DNA from 4 places in the Bacillus cereus group sp. BfR-BA-01430 genome. Region 4 is predicted to be linked to each of the others. Evidence: riboswitches for the same ligand, from Rfam matches in the RefSeq annotation. Region 4 holds a riboswitch; each other region holds the start of a gene.

Region 1 (5,465 bases), on a different contig from region 4:
TCGGTGAATAGCTTCTTGCAATCGTTCTTCACTATGTAAGAGACCAATTCTTACATAGCCTTCACCATGTTTTCCAAAACCAATGCCCGGAGCAACTGCAACGTGCGCTTGATTTAATAATAGATCGGCAAATTGTTCAGAATGATAACCATTTGGAACTGGTAACCAAGCAAAGAAGGACCCTTTTGGAGCCTTAACATTCCAGCCGATGGAATGACATGCCGAAATAAGAGCATTCCTCCTAGATTCATAGCGGTTCACTAATTCGGTTACACAAGTTTGCGAACTTAATAATGCTTCGCAAGCAGCTTCCTGAATAGCGCCGAAAAGACTAACATACATATGATCTTGCAGTAGATTAATCGTTTCGATGACACTTTCATTCCCAACTGCAAACGCGATGCGCCAACCAGCCATATTAAATGTTTTTGATAATGTATAAATTTCAATGCCTGTATTTTTAGCACCGTTAGCCTGTAGAAAACTGATCGGTTTTTTTGCATCAAAACCGATAGCGCCATAAGCAAAATCATGCACAACTAAAATGTTATGTTCATTTGCAAAACGGACTGTTTCTTCAAAAAATTCTTTTGAAGCGATCGCACCAGTTGGATTGTTTGGATAATTTAAAAACATTAATTTTGCCTGCTTGACAGTATCTTCGCTTATTTTCATGTAATCCGGTAAAAAATGATTCTCTGCTAATAGTGGCATTGTTTCAAGCTTTGCCTTCGCTAAAGCAATACCAGATAAATAGTCAGGATATCCAGGATCAGGAACAAGAATTGTTTCACCAGGATTTGTAAAACAAAGTGGCAATTCTACTAATCCCGCTTTTCCACCAAATAAAATCGCAACTTCTGTTTTTGGATTTATTTTTACCCCGTATTCACGTTCATAAAATATTGCAATAGCCTCTTTTAAGCTGTTATGTCCACGAAATGGTGGATATTTATGATGAAGCCCCTTTTCTGCTGCATGTTGTAAAGATTTTACGATATGCGGCGGTGTTGGTTGATCGGGATTCCCTTGCCCTAAGTTGATGACATCATGTCCAGCTTCTATTACTTTATTGACTTTTGCGACAAGTGAAGCGAAAAATTGTGTTGGAAGTGATGTCATAAGCTTGGAAGGTTGAAAATCTTTCATACTTTCCACCTCTTTTGAAAGTTGTTACAATTCTAGTGACAAATGATATAATCTTTCCAAGATTTTGTAAAGAGAAAAATAAAGAATGGGGCTGAAAAAATGAAAGTCGCATGTATTCAAATGGATATTGTTTTTGGTGATGTAACTTTAAATGTAGAGCACGCAGAGAAAAAAATAGAAGAGGCAATGAAAGAGAAACCAGATGTAATTGTATTGCCTGAACTTTGGACAACAGGATATGATTTGAAGCGACTTCCTGAAATTTCGGATAAGGACGGAAAACAAACAAAAGAAGTGCTTTCAAAATGGGCAAAAGAATTTAGCGTGAACATTGTCGGCGGTTCTGTTGCAAAGCAGACAGAGAAAGGTGTTACAAATACGATGTATATTATAAATCGCCAAGGAAACGTACAACATGAATATAGCAAAGTGCACTTGTTTCAATTAATGAACGAACATAAGTATTTAATAGCAGGACATGAAACAGGAGAATTTACTTTAGATGAAGTTCAGTGCGGAGGGGTTATTTGCTATGATATTCGTTTTCCAGAATGGATACGCGTACATACTGCTAAAGGAGCAAAAATCGTATTTGTAGTAGCAGAATGGCCGCTTGTTCGCATTGAGCATTGGCGTTTATTACTGCAAGCGAGAGCAATTGAAAATCAATGTTATGTCGTAGCGTGTAATCGAGTAGGAAAAGATTCAAATAACGTGTTTGGCGGTCACTCGCTTATTATTGACCCATGGGGGAAAATTGTCGCGGAGGCACAAGAAGGAGAAATCATTCTTTATGGACATATAGAGCTAGAAAAGATAGAAGAGGTCCGAAAAGGAATTCCCGTCTTTATGGATCGCCGTTTGGAATTGTATAAATAAAAAGATTGACAAATGATTTTTATTCTTGTTATAGTCTTCATCAGAAAGTTAAAAATTCGAATAAGTCGTACAACTCTTATCAAGAGCAGGTGGAGGGATTTGGCCCTATGAAACCCAGCAACCGACCGTAATACCATTGTGAAATGGGGCGCTTATGCGCCAAAAAGGCACGGTGCTAATTCCAGCAGAAAATGAATTTTCTGGCAGATAAGAGGGGAGAAGATACACTTCAAACCTCTTTCTTCATGGAAAGAGGTTTTTCTTATGTTGAGGAAACCTCTGAATTAAAAAGGAGGATGAGACAGTGGGATATTATACATTAACGGAAGAAACAGCAGTACAATATGTCAAAGAGCAGGGATATTTTGAAAAAGAAGCAACAATCGTTTGCCGAGAAATAGGGGATGGGAACTTAAATTATGTATTCCATCTTCATGATGGGGAGCAAGGAATCATTGTAAAGCAAGCACTTCCATATGCAAAAGTAGTTGGTGAAAGTTGGCCGCTTTCGCTTAATAGGGCAACCATTGAAAGTTCGGCATTACAAATTTTTGCTAAGTATGTGCCAGAATTTGTTCCAAAAGTATACGGACATGACAAAGAATTGGCTGTAATAGTGATGGAAGATTTATCATCTTTGACAATTGCACGTAAAGGGTTCATCGAAGGAGAAGAGTATCCATTATTGTCTGAGCATGTAGGTCGTTTTTTAGGGAAAGTGCTATTTTATACTTCGGATTTTGGACTGAATGCCGAAGAAAAAAGAGTGTTAGATGGAAAATTTATAAACCCTGATCTTTGTAAAATTACAGAAGATCTCGTTTTTACAGATCCGTTTGGAAATTACGAGACAAACGACTATGAGACGGAACTTCGGTCTGTTATAGAAGAGCTTTGGTGTGATAAAAATTTAAAACTGCAAGTTGCGCAATATAAATATAAATTTTTAACGAGAAAGGAAGCTTTAATTCACGGGGATTTACATACAGGAAGCATTTTTGCTTCTTCACAAGAAACGAAAATCATTGATCCTGAGTTTGCAACTTTCGGCCCGCTTGGATTCGATTTAGGACAGTTTATAGCAAATTTATTATTAAATGCCTTATCAAGAGAAGAGAAACGAGAAATTATATTTTTTCATATTAAAAAAACATGGGGCTATTTCGTAGATACATTTACAAAACTTTGGATATTGGAAGGCGTTGAAACGTATACGAAGGAAAAGCAATGGCTTCCGATTGTTCTGCAACATATTTTTCGTGATGCGGTTGGATTTGCTGGTTGTGAAGTTATACGTAGAACGGTAGGCTTGGCACATGTAGTAGATTTAGATGGAATTGTTGACAAGGATAGAAGAATACAAGTAAAAAAACAAGCTCTATATTTGGGTAGAAGTCTATTATTACATCAACCAAAGGGTGCAGATATTCAAGTATTCAAAACGTTATTTCAACATATTGTTTCTGAAGGAGGAATAAGAGTGTGAATACAACCGTTGCAGTTCCAAGAGCGATAAGTTGGAAAGGTGATTCTATTGCTATTTTGAATCAAACGAAGTTACCGCATGTTACGGAATATAAAACATTAACAAGTATTGAAGATGTTTGGAAAAGTATTGTTATGCTAGAGGTGAGAGGTGCGCCAGCGCTTGGTATTATAGCTGCTTTTGGATTAGCTTTAGCTGCTCAAAAATATGAAGCTATAAATATAGTGGAATTCAAAGCAAATTTCAATCGAGACTGTAATTATTTAGGGACTTCGCGCCCGACAGCGGTTAATTTATTTTGGGCTATCGACCGTATGAGAGCTGCGATTGAAGAAGTATCCACGATAAAGACAGCACGAAAAATATTAGAAGAGGAAGCGCTACAAATTCAACAAGAAGATGAACAAGTGTGCCGGAGTATTGGAGAACATGCGTTAACATGTTTCCGAGACGGCGACCGTATTTTAACAATTTGTAATGCAGGTAGTATTGCGACTGCTCGTTATGGCACGGCATTAGCACCATTTTATATCGGAAAAGAAAAAGGAATTCATTTACATGCTTATGCTTGTGAAACAAGACCTGTTTTACAAGGGGCACGCTTGACCGCATGGGAGTTGAAAGAAGCTGGTATTGATGTAACGCTTATTACAGATAATATGGCTGCCCATACAATTCAAACAAAGAACATCTCTGCTATTATTGTAGGAGCGGATCGAATTGTGGCAAATGGAGATACTGCAAATAAAGTAGGGACTTTAAATTTAGCTATATTAGCAAAACATTATCAAGTTCCTTTTTATGTTGCTGCTCCTTTGTCTACATTTGATATGAAAAAGAAAACAGGGAATGAAATCATAATCGAAGAGCGGGATGAGACAGAAGTAACAAAGATAAACGGACAACAAATTGCCCCGGCTGGAATTCATATATATAATCCAGCATTTGATATAACACCTCATGAATTCATTTCAGGAATCATTACCGAGAAAGGGATTTTACAGGGAGATTATACAAAAGAAATTGCTTCTTTATTTGAAAAGTAACCTTGTGCAAGGGAGTTTGTTATTTCTATGCCCCTATTTCTTGTACATACTTATGTATATAAGAGAAAGGGGGAAAAAAGGTGGAAGAATGGATATCGATGATTGGCAACGTAGGGTTTCCGATTGTTGTGACATTATATTTACTACACCGCATTGAAAATAAGTTGGATGGTGTCATTGTCGCAATCGAGAAACTCCCGCAGCAAATGAAAGGATATGAAGCACCTTACGAACCGAAATAAGAAAGAGCCCGCCTAAAAAAAATCTTTTAGGGCGGGCTCTTTTCAGAAAAATTATTGGGCTGTATAGCCTCCATCAATCACAACGGCTTGTCCAGTTATTCCTTTTGCTTGTTCACTGGCTAAAAATAAAGCATAGTTAGCAATCTCTTGTACTTCCAGTAATCGTTTTTGCGGCACAAGAGGATAAATAACATCTTCTAATACGCGTTCAAGTGGTACATTTCTCGTATGAGCTAAGTCTTGGAGTTGATTGCGAACAAGAGGAGTATCAACGTATCCTGGACAAAGAGCATTTGCTGTAATTCCATGCGTTGCCCCTTCTAACGCAGCTACTTTTGTTAATCCAATTACACCGTGTTTGGCACTATTATAAGCAGCTTTTCCAGCAAATCCAACGAGTCCATTAACCGAGGCAATATTAATAATGCGTCCATATTGTTGTTTTTTCATAATAGGAAAGGTATGTTTTATTGCGATAAACGGTGCAATCTGCATAATTTTAATAAGAAGCTCGAACGTATCAGTTGGAAATTCATCAATGGGGGAAACATGTTGCATACCAGCGTTATTGATTAGGACATGTAACGAACCAAATTCTGCTACTGTTTTAGCAATGGCTTCCTCGATTTCTTGCTCAGATGTCACGTCACATTTTAATCCAAT
Region 2 (5,465 bases), on a different contig from region 4:
TTTATTTATCCCGTATTAACAAGTAGTAAATCTCCTGCCTGAAGATTCAAGAAAGAACAAGGAAGATAGGTGGGAGATGAACTGCCTGTAACAGCCTGATTGGTGAGAGCTCATAATCAGTAGGGAATGAAGCTCCCCATTGATGAAAGGTTCACTTTATCTAAAAGCGTGCTGCAATGAATAGAGGATTGGGGTTATGAGTTTTAGAGAAAATAAGGGAGGAATTTACATGTATTTACACGGCACGAGCCGGATTAATGAACAAGGACACTTAGAAATTGGAGGATGCGATACAACGCAGTTGGCGAAACGATATGGGACACCGCTTTATGTATATGATGAAACTGCAATTAGGGAAAATTGTCGTGCGTTTCACTATGCTTTTCAAAAAAGTGGGTTCTCTTATCAAGTAGCATATGCAAGTAAGGCGTTCTTGTGCATGGAGATGTGCCGAGTAGCATTAGAGGAAAATATGTCTTTAGATGTTGTTTCGGGCGGAGAGTTATATACCGCTTTACAAGCAGGGTTTCCAGCATCACGCATTCATTTTCATGGGAATAATAAAACAGAAGAAGAAATGAGAATGGCGCTAGAAGCAAATATTGGATGTTTTGTAGTAGATAACTTTTTTGAATTAGAAGTATTACATGATTTAGCAGAGCAGTATAAAAAAATTGTGAATATATTGATTCGTGTCACACCTGGTGTAGAGGCGCATACACATGAATATATCACAACAGGTCAAGATGATTCGAAATTTGGTTTTGGCGTTTCAAATGGGCAAGCAATGCAAGCGATTGAACGTACATTAGAAAAATCAAATTATAATGTGTTAGGTATACATTCACATATTGGTTCGCAAATTTTTGAAACAGCAGGTTTTATTCGTGCGATTGAAGTATTACATCATTTTTTAGAAGAAGTAAAAACAAAAACGAGCTATACAATTTCGGTGCTGAATGTAGGGGGCGGATTTGGTATTCGTTATACGGAATCGGATACACCACTTACTCATGCTGCGTATGTGCAAGCTGTAACAGATGCGGTAAGAGAGCGATTTACAGCGTGTGAGTATCCACTTCCTGAAATATGGATTGAACCTGGTCGCAGTATTGTTGGTGATGCAGGAACAACACTTTATACAGTGGGGGCAATAAAAAATATTCCTGGTATTCGTAAATATGTTTCAGTCGATGGGGGAATGACAGATAATTTAAGGCCTGCATTATATGGTGCACGCTATGAAGCGATGCTTGCAAACCGTGCAAACGCAGCAAACGAAGAAGTTGTCTCAATTGCAGGGAAATGTTGTGAGAGCGGAGATATGTTAATATGGGATGTGTACCTTCCTCAAGTAGTATCTTCAGATCTATTAGCGGTATCTTGTACAGGTGCATACGGGTATTCTATGGCAAATAATTATAATCGGATTCGTAGACCAGCCGTTGTATTTACAAAAGATGGAACATCTCAAGTGGTAGTGGAACGCGAATCGTATGAAAATATAATTGGGAACGATCGCATACGTATAAAAGAGCTTATTTAAAATAAAAAAAGGAGTTGTTCAAAAGTGAACAATTCCTTTTTCGAACAAAAAATATAAAATATATCGGAAAACTAGGATTGAAAAAAATCAGAATTATGATACAATACGAATTACAAAGCTTATCAAGAGAAGCGGAGGGAACTGGCCCTATGAAGCTCAGCAACCTGCTCATAGCAGTAGCAAGGTGCTAAGTCCAGCAAAATGGCATCCATTTTGAAAGATAAGGTAACATATATTACCGAACAGTCTTTTCGAAATGGAAAAGATTTTTTTTATGAATAAAAAGGGGGGCTGTTCGTGGGAGTGCGTGGACATTTTGATGAAGTAGCTGAAAAGATTCAAACGATGCTTGCTGATATGAAATATGGTTCTATTACAATTGTTGTGCAAGATGGGAAAGTTATTCAATTAGAAAAAAGTGAAAAGGTACGCTTGAAATAAAAGCGCTGACTAGAAAAACTAGAGGCGGTTTTAATCTATTTTATTGGATTAAAACCGTCTTTTTGCTTTTTATAGGGGGAAAAACATGTTGACATATGAAACGTGGGAAGAAGACAGTATGTCTTTTTCTGAGAGAGATGAAACGAAAGGGGCGTTAGCTGTATTAGAGTGGGCGTATAAACAATATAAAGATGAAATTATATATGCGTGCAGTTTTGGGGTAGAAGGGATGGTTCTTTTACATCTTATTAATGAAGTAAATCCATTTGCTCAAGTTGTCTTTTTAGATACCAATGTTCATTTTCACGAAACGTATGCGTTAATTGAGCGAGTGCGTCAACGATTTCCAAAGTTAAATATGATTGAGAAACAATCTAGACTGACGCTCGAAGAACAAGCGGAGAAATATGGGAAAGATTTATGGAAACATAATCCTAATCTTTGTTGTAAGCTTCGAAAAATTTTACCTCTTGAAGAATCTTTAACAAATAAAAAAGCGTGGATCTCAGGATTAAGAAGGGAACAATCTGAAACGAGGAAGCATACAAAGTTTATCAATCAAGATCATCGCTTTCAATCGATTAAAATTTGTCCGCTTATTCATTGGACATGGAAAGAAGTATGGCGCTATGTATATAAACATAATTTGCCATACAATCCATTACATGACGTTGGTTATCCAAGTATAGGTTGTGAGAAATGTACATTACCTGTAGGGAAATATGGCGATTCAAGGGATGGCCGGTGGGCTGGATCCGTGAAAACGGAATGTGGACTTCATGACCAATGAAGTTTTTAGTGATCTGAAATAGAGAAAAGAAGGAGTATAGAAAAATGATTGCAACAAATTTTTTAGTAAATCGTATTGATGAAACATATGATACAGCAAATATTGTACAAGAAATTGAGCTAGATAGCATCGCTTTAAGTGACTTGGAACTACTTGCAACAGGAGGGTATAGTCCGCTTATCGGTTTTCTAGGAGAAGAAGAATATCAATCTGTTGTGGAAATAATGCGATTAACAGATGGAAGTATATGGAGTATTCCGATTACACTTCCAGTAACAGAAGAAGAAGCAAAACAATTACAGGTAGGAGAAGAAGCTTTGCTCGTAAAAGATGGCGTCACATATGGGGTCATTCAAGTAGAAGATATTTTTACACCAAATAAGGAAAAAGAGGCATTATTTGTGTATAAAACGACTGAGGATGCTCATCCAGGGGTGAAAAAATTATATGAACGTGCAAATGTGTATGTAGGCGGCGCAATCACACTTGTGAAGCGGATTGAGCATAAGAAGTTTGCTTCTTATTATCTAGGTCCAAGTGAAACGCGTGAAATCTTTGAAAAGCGAGGTTGGAAAACAATCGTCGGTTTTCAAACAAGAAATCCAGTTCACCGAGCGCATGAATATATTCAAAAATCAGCACTTGAAATTGTAGATGGTTTGTTTTTGAATCCGCTTGTTGGAGAAACAAAATCAGATGATATTCCAGCAGATGTAAGAATGGAAAGTTATGAAGTACTTTTGAAACATTATTACCCAAACAATCGTGTTTTCTTAGGAGTGTTTCCTGCTGCAATGCGTTACGCAGGGCCGCGAGAGGCAATATTTCATGCATTAGTTAGGAGAAATTTTGGTTGTACGCATTTCATTGTAGGACGCGATCATGCTGGAGTAGGGAACTATTATGGTACGTACGAAGCGCAGGAGATTTTTAAACTTTTCACAGTAGAAGAGCTAGGAATTACACCACTCTTTTTTGAACATAGCTTTTACTGCAAGAAATGCGAGGCGATGGCTTCAACAAAAACATGTCCGCATGGAAAAGAAGATCATGTCATTTTATCAGGGACGAAAGTCAGAGAAATGCTAAGGGATGGTGACGTTCCGCCGAGTACATTTAGCCGGAAGGAAGTCATTGAAGTATTAATTCACGGTTTACAAAAAGCGCGGTAACAAAATAAGGAGGAATGTAGACTACCATAGAAAAAAATAGTCAAATGTATGGAAGGTGTAGGGCGTGAATGTTCCCAGTGCTTGCGAAAGTGACACATCATAGGATAGAACCTTGCGGGTCGTCTACACTGTCTGAAATGCGATAACCAAGCAAAAGCTAAAAAACGAAAGAAAGGAGAGTCTACTGAGCAGAGAAATATACAATACGAACTGAAATAGATTGTATATATGTACGGTGGGCTACATCGGAATTTACGCCTGTGGAGAGCTTGCACAAACCAAAGTAGCGAGAAAGTGGCAAAATGGGGTTCAAAGAAGCAGGAACACTCTGGATGTGTACATTTGTATACATTTTCAGTAGCAGAGAATAGCATGGACATAAATATTACGTGGCATACAGCTTCTGTTTCGAAAGAGGAGAGAAGAAAGAAGAATGAGCACCATAGTTTTGTCATTTGGTTTACGGGGTTATCAGCTTCAGGAAAGTCAACAGTAGCAAATGCAGTTGCTAGAAAATTATTTGATAGAAACATAGGGAATTATGTATTGGATGGGGATAATATTCGGCACGGTTTGAATAAGGATTTAAGTTTTTCCGAAAGGGATCGTGCAGAAAATATTCGTCGCATTGGTGAGGTTTCAAAATTATTTGTTGATCAAGGAACGATTGTACTTACAGCTTTTATTTCACCTTTTCGAGAAGATCGCCAGCAAGTGCGAGATATTTTTGAGAAAGATGAATTTATCGAAGTGTTTGTAAAGTGTCCAATCGAAGAGTGTGAGAAACGAGATCCGAAAGGGTTATATGAGAAAGCGAGACAAGGGGAGATTAAGCAGTTTACAGGTATTGATTCTCCATACGAAGAACCGGAAAAAGTGGAATTAACTGTGGAAACAAACCGTTATTCCATTGAAGAGTGTGCGGAACAAATCATTCGTTATTTACAAGAACGTAGTTTCATATAGGGGGATAGATTATGAGTTATGAAAAAGTATGGGCAAGCAATGAGAAATTAAATAGGGCAGAGAAAAAGAAATTAAAGAAAGATGGTTTGGAGATTTTTAAAGACATTTCATATTATGCTGAAAACGGCTTTGCATCCATTCCGAAAGAAGAATGGGATTCCTTTAAATGGGCGGGGTTATACTTGCAACGTCCAAAAGAGGCAGGGTACTTTATGATGCGTGTTAATATCCCCTCTGGTATTTTAACGAATGAACAGGTGGAAGTATTGGCTTCTATTGCAGAAGACTATGGCCGCGATGTTCTTGATATTACGACAAGACAGGCAATTCAATTTCATTGGCTACAAATTGAACAAATACCGGATATTTTCAAGCGTTTAGAAAGCGTAGGATTATCAACAGCAGGAGCGTGCGGAGATATTACAAGAAATATTATCGGAAATCCGCTTGCTGGTATTGATCGTGATGAGCTCTTTGATACGGCGCCAATTGTAAAAGACATATACGAGTTCTTTCAACATAATGAGGATTTTTCGAATTTACCACGGAA
Region 3 (5,465 bases), on a different contig from region 4:
GAATATACTATATACTAAAGTAAGGTTGTTTTATAGTATATGGTGATCGGGTGATGACACATGGTTTATGTAGAAAAGGTCATTATTGTAGAAGGGAAATCAGATAGAAGAAAGATTGAATCTATTATTCGAGAGCCGGTGGAAATTGTTTGTACAAATGGTACAATTGGTTTGTCGAAAATGGATGAGCTCATTGATCAGTTTTTTGATAAAGAAGTATATGTGCTAGTGGATGCTGATGATGCAGGAGAAAAGCTTCGCAAGCAATTTCGTAAGGAATTTCCGCAAGCTGAACATATTTATATTGATCGTTCATATCGTGAAGTAGCAACTGCACCGTCTTCACATTTAGCAAATGTATTATGGGGAGCTGACATTGACGTTTATACAGAATATTTACGGTAAGGAATGATGATAGAAGTGATTGACTGGACAGGTGCTGAAGCCGCAAATCTAATAGTGAATCAAGAAAAAACAGTGTTATATGTATATACTCCAATGTGTGGTACATGCCAATTGGCGAAAAAAATGTTAACTGTTGTAGAAGCAGCGATTGTTGACTTAGAAGTTGGCATGTTAGATTTAAATTATGCTCCGCATTTAGCACGTGAATATGAGATAGAAAGTGTTCCTTGTTTACTCATATTTGAAAATGGAACTTTGAAGAAGAAAATATATGCATTTCATTCAGTTGAATATTTATATAAGGAACTACAGTAGGCGGCAAAAAATTTGCCGCCTCGACACATTTCTTGGGAAATATGTTGAAATGGCAGAGGCAATACAGTATTTGTCGAGCGAAAGTAAGAGGATTGATGTTTAGGGAATGGAAAGGTATTAGTAGAAAGTGATATGAAGGATGTGATGAGAATGAATGTATATTCAATGCTTCAATCATTTGTAACACATGCTAATAAACAATATCATTTAGAACCTCTTCTGCGTCAAGAAGGAAAAGTCATTAGTATTCATTTTGGAGATGAGTGCCATTCCCTCCAAATTTCAAGGGATTATATACAGCTTTTAAAAGGAGATAGAGGAACCGAACAAATCCATTGCTTTAAAGAAGAAGATTTACAACAATTAGTTACGGGGAATGTTCGTTTGCAAAAGCTGATTCATGAAGGCCGTGTACACTATGCTGGGACATATCGCACGATGCTATTATTGGAGTCTATGTTTCATATTTGTAAACCAATGCCAATGGGCGCTTAATATTCTGAAATTTTTCTTTTTAAGAAATTTTCTATTGACAGAGTGAATGTATGTTGATAAAATTCAAGTCATAAAATATAGACAATTTCATAAATTTCAAATCAGAAGAAAATTGAATCTGATTTCTCTTATCAAGAGAGGTGGAGGGACTGTGCCCTATGAAGCCCGGCAACCGTCAACGATTTTGTTGAAATGGTGCCAATTCCTGCAAAGCAAATGCTTTGAGAGATGAGAGAAAGGATTATGTTGATATACGCATAAAAACCTTTCTGCTCATTGTAAAGCAGAAAGGTTTTTTGTTGTTTGAATGAGGAGGACATTCAAACAACAGGAAAAATCGATAAAAAGTTGAGCGGATAGCGATAGTTCAATATTCTCACACCAAAAATAAAAAAATATGAGAGTCATTTTGAACGAGCTGCTTACGCTTTTTATGAAATCCAGCTTCAGCGGCTAGCTCTTCGCGTCTAAGAACCTCCCGCACGAAAAGGTAAAAAGCACCTTTTGTGCGAGAGAACCTTAGCCCATCAGAGCTGAACGAGCCGCTTATGCTTTTTACGAAATCTAGCTTCAGCAGCTAGAATGTTCGGTGGCTTCGCTTCTTTCTCCGAGGCAAAAAGCGCCTCTACGTCAGAAGCTACATCCATCTTACATTCTGAACGAGCTGCTTACGCTTTTTAATTAAAGGGGTGAACATCATGATTCTATTAGAAAATGTGAAAAAGATATATCAGTCAAAAAACGGTGATGTGATTGCTGTAGATCATGCCAATTTAAAAATAGAGGAAGGCGAAATCTTTGGGATTATCGGATATAGCGGTGCAGGTAAGAGTTCGTTAATTCGCTTGTTTAATCAGTTGGAGAAACCAACTTCTGGTCAAATTACAGTTGCCAATCGTTTGATTTCAGCAATTACCGGTAATGAGCTTCGAAAGGCAAGACAAGAAATTGGGATGATCTTTCAACATTTCAATTTACTTTGGTCAAGAACTGTTCGTGAGAATATTGCTTTTCCTCTTGAGATTGCCGGTGTGGATAAAGAGGAGCGAAAGAAACGTGTAGATGAGCTTATTCGTCTTGTCGGATTAGACGGAAGAGGCGATGCCTATCCATCTCAACTGAGCGGTGGCCAAAAGCAACGCGTTGGGATTGCAAGAGCGTTGGCTAACAATCCGAAAGTACTTTTATGTGATGAAGCAACATCAGCGCTTGATCCGGAAACAACAGATCAAATTTTAGACTTACTACTAGATATTAATAAGCGCCTTAACTTAACCATTGTGCTTATTACTCATGAAATGCATGTGATCCAAAAGATTTGTAATCGTGTCGCAGTGATGGAAAAAGGGAAAATTGTGGAGACAGGTCCTGTACTGGAGGTATTTCGTAATCCACAGCAAGAGATTACAAAGCGATTTGTTCAGCAATTAACAGATTCTGAAGATACGAATGAAACAATTGAAAACTTATTAGAGAAATACCCAGATGGTAAAGTCATTCGTTTGCAATTTATTGGAGATTCTGTAGAGCGTCCAGTGTTACAAGGGTTAATGAGGCGAGATGATGTAGAAGTGAGCGTGCTTCAAGGGAATATCGCGCAGACAAATAATGGAGCGTACGGAAGTTTAATTGTCCATTTAAATGGTGAAGAAGCAGCCATTCAGCAGGCAATAGCAGGAATTCATCAAGAGAAAGTGGAGCTGGAGGTGATTGCACATGGATAAATTGCTCACAAATGTCGATTGGAATCAAATGCTAGAAGCAACAGGAGAAACATTATACATGACGGCAATCGCAGCAATTGCCACATTTATTTTAGGACTTATATTAGGATTATTGCTCTTTATGACAGCGAAGGATAACTTGTGGGAAAACAAAGTGATTCATACAGTAATCGGGGCATTCGTAAATATTTTTAGATCGATCCCGTTCATCATTTTAATTATTCTACTTATTCCGTTTACAAAGATTCTGCTTGGAACCATTCTTGGGGCAAGTGCAGCATTGCCTGCTTTAATCATTGGCGCAGCACCATTCTATGCGAGAATGGTTGAAATCGCGCTTCGTGAAATTGATAAAGGTGTGATTGAAGCTTCAAAGGCAATGGGAGCGAAAACAAGCACAATTATTTGGAAAGTATTAATTCCAGAATCTTTGCCAGCCCTTGTATCTGGTATTACCGTAACGACAATTGCACTTGTTGGTTATACAGCAATGGCAGGTGTTGTTGGCGCTGGCGGACTTGGTACACTAGCATATTTAGAAGGATTTCAGCGGGGAAACAATGATGTGACAATTGTTGCGACAATTTGTGTATTGCTTGTTGTGTTCTTCATTCAATTTATTGGAGATTTTGCGACAACTCGAATTGATAAACGATAAATCAATTAAAAAATGGGAAGGATGTTAACAGCATGAAAAAATTATTACTTTCAGCACTTATTACGACATCAATTTTTGGATTAACAGCTTGCGGCGGGAAAAGTGAAGATAAGCTTGTGATCGGTGCTTCTAATGTACCGCATGCTGAGATTTTAGAGAAGGCAAAACCATTGCTTGAGAAAAAAGGCATTGAGCTCAAAATTGAAAAATTTCAAGATTATGTATTACCGAATAAATCATTAGCAGATAAAGAATTGGATGCAAACTACTTCCAGCATATTCCTTATTTGGAGAAAGAAATAAAGGATAAAGGGTATAAGTTTGAAATCGCGGGTAAAATTCATTTAGAACCGATTGGAGTATATTCTCAAAAATATAAAAGTTTAAAAGAACTTCCAGATGGAGCAACAGTTATTATGAGTAACTCTGTTGCTGACCATGGACGCGGTTTAGCAATCTTACAAAAAGAGGGCGTTTTAAAAATTAAAGATGGCGTAGATCCTGTGAAAGCAACAACAAAAGATATTGCAGAGAATCCGAAGAGCTTGAAGTTTAAAACAGATATCGAACCAGGTCTATTGTCACAAGTGTATAACAATAAGGAAGGCGATGCGATTTTAATTAACTCAAACTATGCAATTGATGCAAAATTAGACCCAGGAAAAGATGCGATTGCGCTTGAAGGCAACGATTCTCCATATACAAACGTAGTGGTAGTTCGTAAAGGGGATAAAGATAAAAAAGAGATTAAAGCGCTTGTAGAAGTATTGCACTCGAAAGAAATTGAAGATTTCATCAAGAAAGAATATAAGGGAGCAGTTGTTCCTGTAAAAGAATAATGGCAAGAAAAAAGGCTGAGAAATTCTCGGTCTTTTTTCTTTATATATATAAGAAGAAAGGTGTATCATAATAAAATGTGAGGGAAAAATCTATACACATTTGTGAAAAAATTATTACTTTTTTTAAGCGTTTGCGATATCATTTTATTTGATATAAAATTAGAATGAGAATAAAATGAGAATGTGAATGTTTTAGGAATTTTTAAAATGTATATAGAGGATTAATGGAGGTATTGAGATGGCTGGTTCTACATTAACGGTTAAAGACTTACATGTATCAATCGATGGCAAAGAGATTTTAAAAGGTGTAAACCTGGAAGTGAAAGGTGGAGAAATCCACGCAATTATGGGACCTAACGGAACAGGTAAATCAACTTTATCTTCTGCAATTATGGGTCACCCAAAATATGAAGTAACAGAAGGAAGCATCATCATCGATGGTGAAGATGTATTAGAAATGGAAGTAGATGAGCGTGCACAAGCAGGTCTATTCCTAGCAATGCAATATCCAAGTGAAATTAGCGGAGTAACAAACGCTGACTTCTTACGTTCGGCAATTAACGCACGCCGCGAGGAAGGCGATGAAATTTCTCTTATGAAATTTATCCGTAAATTAGATAAAAACATGGAATTTCTAGAAATGGATCCAGAAATGGCACAACGTTACTTAAACGAAGGTTTCTCTGGCGGTGAGAAAAAACGTAACGAAATTCTTCAATTAATGATGATTGAGCCAAAAATTGCAATCTTAGATGAAATCGACTCTGGTCTTGATATCGATGCATTAAAAGTTGTATCTAAAGGTATTAACGAAATGCGCGGCGAAGAGTTTGGTTGCTTAATGATTACGCATTACCAACGTTTATTAAACTACATTACTCCAGACTTCGTTCACGTTATGATGAACGGTCGTATTGTAAAATCTGGTGGCCCTGAGCTTGCTCAACGTCTAGAAGCTGAAGGTTATGACTGGATCAAAAAAGAATTAGGTATTGAAGACGAAACAGCAGAGCAAGAAGCGTAAGAGAG
Region 4 (5,465 bases):
TAAATGTCTTACATGTGGATTAAATGCCCCTCCGACAGAAAACCTTGTTGCCGGACCAATCGATTTCCCTAAAATGGATCGACCATCATTCATCTCCTGAATCATCTTAATAAGCTCAATAGACGATACATCATATACAGAAGTAGCCCCTGGAAAATCACCAACCCGAGCTGGATCACCTGTTAAAGCGAGTACTTCTTCCATTCCTAGCGCTGATAATCCAAGTAGATGCGATTGTAATCCAATTACATTGTGATCTCGGCACGTTAAATGAGTAAGTACTGGTATATCGTGCTTCGTTAATAACGCTCCCATCGCCATATTTGAAATGCGCGGTGAAGCTAACGAATTATCAGCTAATGTAATCGCATCAGCACCTGCTCGCTTTAATGCTTTCGCTCCTTCAAAAAAACGCTGTGTATCCAATGTTTTAGGTGGATCTAGTTCAACGACAACTGTCGTTTGTTTTTTCGCTTTCTCGGCAAGAGTACTATGCGATCGGGAGCGCTCCGAGTGTACATGAATGACTTGTGGCCTTAAAACAACCATCTTCTCTATAACAGGTACTTGATTGGTAATTGCACGTTTCATTCTTTCAATATGTGCCGGTGTTGTACCACAACAACCTCCTAATAAACGAACCCCTTGTTCAATAAACTTTGGTGTCATCGTCTCAAAGTAAGCCGGACTTCCTTCGTATATATAGCGTCCTTCTATATAATTTGGAAGTCCAGCATTTGGATAAGCAGATAAATAACCGTCTTTCGGAATCGAGATCATTCTTAAAGCTTCCGTCATAGGAAGCGGTCCCAATTGACAATTTAGGCCGACCACATTTGCACCATCATGTATGAGTTGTGCTAATATCTCATTCACATCATTTCCATTTTGGGTCGTACCAGCCTCATGAAGTGCTAATTGTGCAACAATCGGAATATCTGTTTGTTTCCTTAGGACTTTGATAGCATGTATGAGCTCAAATTCATCATAAAATGTTTCAAGCAGTAGCCCATCTACCTCTTCTTCTATTAACGCTCCAGCCTGTTCAAGTAGCATAAATTCTCGCTCTATATTCGTTGTCGTAACGGCACCAATATGTTTCATTCCACCAATCGTTCCTAAAATCGCATTTTGCTCCTTAACTGCTGCTTTCGCGAGCTTTACTGCTGCTCTATTAATTTGTACAACTTGATTTTCTAAGCCATATGTACGCAATTTCGCCTCATTTGCACCATATGTATTTGTTTGGATCACATCAGCTCCAGCAGCTACGTATTGTTTATGAATCGATACAATTAAATCTGGATCTGATATATTTAACTCTTCAAAACTACTTTGTAGTCCGTGTGAATGCAGTAATGTACCAATTGCTCCATCACCAATTACAATCCCTTTTGATAACAAATCTAGTAATTTCACTTATCTCCCTCTTTTCTATCAATATAAAAAGTCCCCCTCTTCACCTTGAAGAGGGGGACTTTATCAATCCACCTCTTATCACGCAAAACGACTTGTTTTGCAGGTATTAGCACCGTTTCAAACGTATTGTTTGAAGGTTGCCGGGTTTCACAGGGCCTTTTCCCTCCACCGCTCTTAATAAGAGTTTGTCCTTACTATTTATTTATGTTATGAAAAGGAAATCCGTTCTCCTTTTAACAAAATTTGCTGATTTTCTAATAAAATTAGCATGCAAAAAAAGGAAAGTCAATAAAAATATAAAAAATTAAAAAATATTCAAAATAAAGTTGCAATTCTTTTACCTTTTGTTGTAAAGTTAAACACATAATAAAATTTCATACAAAGTATTCTTATCTAGAGAGGTAGAGGGACTGGCCCTACGACACCTCAGCAACCATTAACAAATTTGTTAATAAGGTGCTAATTCCAGCAAATTATTGAGTAATTTGAGAGATAAGAAGAAGACTCTATTTGAATGAAAGCCTTCTTCTTTGAAGGCTTTTTTTATTTTCCTATTACCATAGACTTAAGTTTTCATCTCACAAAGGAGGAATGTTGATATGTCAACAATCGAAACAACATTAGCTCAAATTGGAAACCGCAGTGAAGCGGGTACAGGTACGGTAAATCCCCCCGTTTATTTTTCAACGGCCTATCGCCATGAAGGAATCGGAAAATCAACTGGCTTTGATTATTCTCGAACTGGCAACCCTACACGCGGTCTTGTAGAACGCGCAATTGCTGATTTAGAAAAAGGCGATCAAGGCTATGCCTGTAGTTCTGGAATGGCAGCTGTTCTGCTTGTTCTTTCTCTATTTCGCTCCGATGATGAACTTATTGTATCTGAAGACTTATACGGAGGAACGTATCGTTTATTTTCGGAACATGAGAAAAAGTGGAATATTCGATGTAGATACGTAGATACACAATCGATTGAGCAAATTGAACACGCAATTACTTCTAAAACAAAAGCAATTTTCATCGAAACACCTACCAATCCTTTAATGCAAGTAACTGATATTCAAGCTGTTGCAACTGTTGCAAAGCGTCATGATTTACTGCTCATTGTAGATAATACTTTCTATACACCGTATATACAGCAACCTTTAACTGATGGAGCTGATATCGTTCTACATAGCGCAACAAAATATTTAGGCGGACATAACGACGTATTAAGCGGTCTTGTTGTTGCAAAAGGAAATGTACTTTGTGCGGAGCTTGCCCATTACCATAACGCTTCTGGCGCTGTACTTAACCCTTTTGATTCATGGTTATTAATACGAGGAATGAAAACTTTAGCACTTCGGATGAAGCAACATGAAGAAAATGCAAATAAAATTGTGACCTATTTAAAAGAAGAAGACGGTGTAACAGACGTATTTTATCCAGGTAGAGGGGGCATGATTTCCTTTCGTCTTCGCGATGAGAAATGGATCAATCCCTTCTTACAATCTTTATCTATTATTACATTTGCTGAAAGCTTAGGTGGCGTCGAAAGTTTAATGACATATCCAGCTACACAAACACATGCTGATATTCCAGCAGATATACGAATTGCACGAGGTGTATGCAATCGTCTACTTCGTTTTTCCGTTGGCATTGAACATAGCGACGACTTAATTCAGGACTTACAGCAAGCAATTCAATATGCAAAAGAAGGTGTAAAAATATGAGTTACTCTTTAGACACACTGTTACTGCATAACAAGTATAAACATGACGCACAAACCGGTGCTGTTAACGTTCCGATTTACAATACATCAACTTTTCATCAGTTTGATGTAGATTCCTTTGGAAAATACGACTATAGTCGCTCAGGTAATCCTACACGTGAAGCGCTTGAAGATATAATTGCTCTTCTTGAAGGAGGAACAAAAGGATTTGCTTTTGCATCTGGCATTGCAGCCATTTCTACTGCCTTTCTTCTTCTCTCACAAGGAGACCATGTTCTCATCTCAGAAGATGTATATGGTGGCACTTACCGAATTGTAACAGAAGTTCTATCGCGTTATGGGATATCCCATACATTTGTCGATATGACAAATGTAGATGACGTAAAGCGAAATATACAAGCAAATACAAAAGTTTTTTATATTGAAACGCCATCTAATCCGTTATTAAAAGTAACAGATATTCGCGCTGTTTGTAAGTTAGCGAAATCTGTTGGGGCACTTACTTTCGTAGATAATACATTTTTAACACCACTATTTCAAAAACCGCTGGATCTTGGAGCTGATGTTGTATTGCATAGTGCAACAAAATTTATCGCAGGGCATAGTGATGTAACAGCTGGATTAGCTGTTGTAAAAGATCATAATCTCGCCCAAAAACTTAGCTTTTTACAAAACGCTTTTGGGGCTATATTAAGTCCTCAAGATAGCTCTCTTGTACTTCGCGGACTGAAAACATTGCATGTACGCCTTGAACATTCAGCAATAAACGCAAGTAAAATCGCCCATTATTTCCAAAATCATAGCAAAATACAACATGTCTATTACCCGGGATTAGAATCTCACTCCGGTTATGAAATACAACGTTCACAAGCAAAATCTGGCGGAGCTGTTTTATCCTTTTCATTACAATCAGAAGACGCATTGCGCCAATTTTTATCTAAAATAAAACTACCTGTATTTGCTGTAAGCTTAGGGGCTGTTGAATCCATCCTATCGTATCCTGCTAAAATGTCCCATGCAGCATTATCGCAAGAAGCTCGCAATGAAAGAGGAATTTCTAATTCTTTACTTCGCTTATCGGTTGGATTAGAAAATGTAGACGATTTAATTACTGATTTTGAAAACGCCCTTTCCTATGTAGAAGAACCTGTAAATATATAAAAGCTGTTTTTATCCTCTTAACAAAAATCCCCGCCTCAAACTCATATAGAGATAGGTGGGGTTTTTCAATATAATCCTCAAACTGGAACAAAACCATTCGATTACCACTCTATTCAACTAAAAATTCAAATTTCGTTTTTTGTTTTTTTAAGGCATATTTTCTGATTAACATAATAAACATTCTATACAAAAGTATAAAATCCTTTTTTCATATTATTTTAAAAATTCCGTATATCAATTTGAAAGAACAAAAAATTCATGATAAAATTGTGTTATAAGTATATCTTTTCCAAATTTCAAAGTGAAACTATCTTTTGGCAAAAACACACAAATTTATTTCATTTATTTACATCATAGTCTCTTTTCTTACAATTTCTTTACTTTAAAACATTTTTTCTGCAACAACTGTTTCCTTTGCTTTAGTTTTTTGGTATGAATATTATGATATAACAGCTTACACGGAGGTGGAGAAGAACATGTTAGAAACCTTTCAAAAAGAATTAGAACTTTATGAGAGTAATGCAGAATTATTGAAAGTGCTTGCTCATCCTGTTCGTTTATGTATTGTAAAGGGCTTAATTGAAAGAGGCCCAAGTAATGTTTCTACAATGTACACAGGCTTAAACATGCCACAATCCACAATTTCACAGCATTTAGCAAAGTTAAAAAGTGCTAAAATTGTCTCTAGTGAAAGAAAAGGATTGGAGATTTATTACAAAGTAGAGAATGAAATCATCATTCAACTCGTCCGCGTATTACTAGGTTAGGGACTATTGAGCCATTAAACAGAGAAAAGAATGGCGTATTCTATATTTTTCATCTCATATCTTTAATATAAATATATATCATGAGAGAAAATATATTAGGCTACATATGAAAAGTCGTATTAAAAAACAAGACGCAGAAAGTTTCTGCGTCTTGTTTTTTTCTATACATATAAGTAACGATTTACATCCAAAAACGGCAATCCTTTCTTCTGTATTAAAATATCAAAAGCATCACCTATTCCTCCACCTAAAATCATGGAATGAATGGATCGATTTATTTTTTGATTTTCAGAAAAAGGATTTCGATCTTGATGATTCATAAGCTGTTCAAGTATGCCTGCCGCTAATAAAAAAGTACTCTGCTTTGTATGCCATATTGTATCAAGTCCTGTCGTTTTCCCAGCCTT

What was found. A riboswitch is a leader RNA that binds a small molecule or an ion and turns the genes downstream of it on or off. The one in region 4 is predicted to bind S-adenosylmethionine.
Region 1: another riboswitch for S-adenosylmethionine. It lies ahead of mtnK (S-methyl-5-thioribose kinase); the one in region 4 lies ahead of MR058_RS18170 (methionine biosynthesis PLP-dependent protein).
Region 2: another riboswitch for S-adenosylmethionine. It lies ahead of MR058_RS03030 (YezD family protein); the one in region 4 lies ahead of MR058_RS18170 (methionine biosynthesis PLP-dependent protein).
Region 3: another riboswitch for S-adenosylmethionine. It lies ahead of MR058_RS10715 (methionine ABC transporter ATP-binding protein); the one in region 4 lies ahead of MR058_RS18170 (methionine biosynthesis PLP-dependent protein).

What each region holds. Positions count from the first base shown of each region.
Region 1 is NZ_JAKUEW010000003.1:103,984-109,448, reverse strand. Features, by position in the region: gene MR058_RS08790 (pyridoxal phosphate-dependent aminotransferase) at 1-1,149, opposite strand, end outside; partial or broken gene MR058_RS08785 (carbon-nitrogen family hydrolase) at 1,164-2,028, shown strand; SAM riboswitch class I at 2,102-2,242, shown strand; gene mtnK (S-methyl-5-thioribose kinase) at 2,333-3,514, shown strand; gene mtnA (S-methyl-5-thioribose-1-phosphate isomerase) at 3,511-4,560, shown strand; gene MR058_RS08770 (YvrJ family protein) at 4,641-4,802, shown strand; gene MR058_RS08765 (3-hydroxybutyrate dehydrogenase) at 4,854-5,465, opposite strand, start outside.
Region 2 is NZ_JAKUEW010000001.1:581,919-587,383, forward strand. Features, by position in the region: gene lysA (diaminopimelate decarboxylase) at 230-1,546, shown strand; SAM riboswitch class I at 1,663-1,773, shown strand; gene MR058_RS03030 (YezD family protein) at 1,844-1,987, shown strand; gene MR058_RS03035 (phosphoadenylyl-sulfate reductase) at 2,073-2,777, shown strand; gene sat (sulfate adenylyltransferase) at 2,822-3,949, shown strand; gene cysC (adenylyl-sulfate kinase) at 4,322-4,915, shown strand; gene MR058_RS03050 (nitrite/sulfite reductase) at 4,927-5,465, shown strand, end outside.
Region 3 is NZ_JAKUEW010000004.1:164,902-170,366, forward strand. Features, by position in the region: gene MR058_RS10700 (toprim domain-containing protein) at 61-405, shown strand; gene MR058_RS10705 (thioredoxin family protein) at 412-720, shown strand; gene MR058_RS10710 (hypothetical protein) at 871-1,215, shown strand; SAM riboswitch class I at 1,341-1,450, shown strand; gene MR058_RS10715 (methionine ABC transporter ATP-binding protein) at 1,914-2,939, shown strand; gene MR058_RS10720 (methionine ABC transporter permease) at 2,932-3,597, shown strand; gene metQ (methionine ABC transporter substrate-binding lipoprotein MetQ) at 3,630-4,436, shown strand; gene sufC (Fe-S cluster assembly ATPase SufC) at 4,675-5,460, shown strand.
Region 4 is NZ_JAKUEW010000013.1:17,281-22,745, forward strand. Features, by position in the region: gene MR058_RS18165 (bifunctional homocysteine S-methyltransferase/methylenetetrahydrofolate reductase) at 1-1,419, opposite strand, end outside; SAM riboswitch class I at 1,492-1,603, opposite strand; SAM riboswitch class I at 1,806-1,918, shown strand; gene MR058_RS18170 (methionine biosynthesis PLP-dependent protein) at 2,019-3,131, shown strand; gene metC (cystathionine beta-lyase) at 3,128-4,291, shown strand; gene MR058_RS18180 (ArsR/SmtB family transcription factor) at 4,768-5,058, shown strand; gene MR058_RS18185 (class I SAM-dependent methyltransferase) at 5,220-5,465, opposite strand, start outside.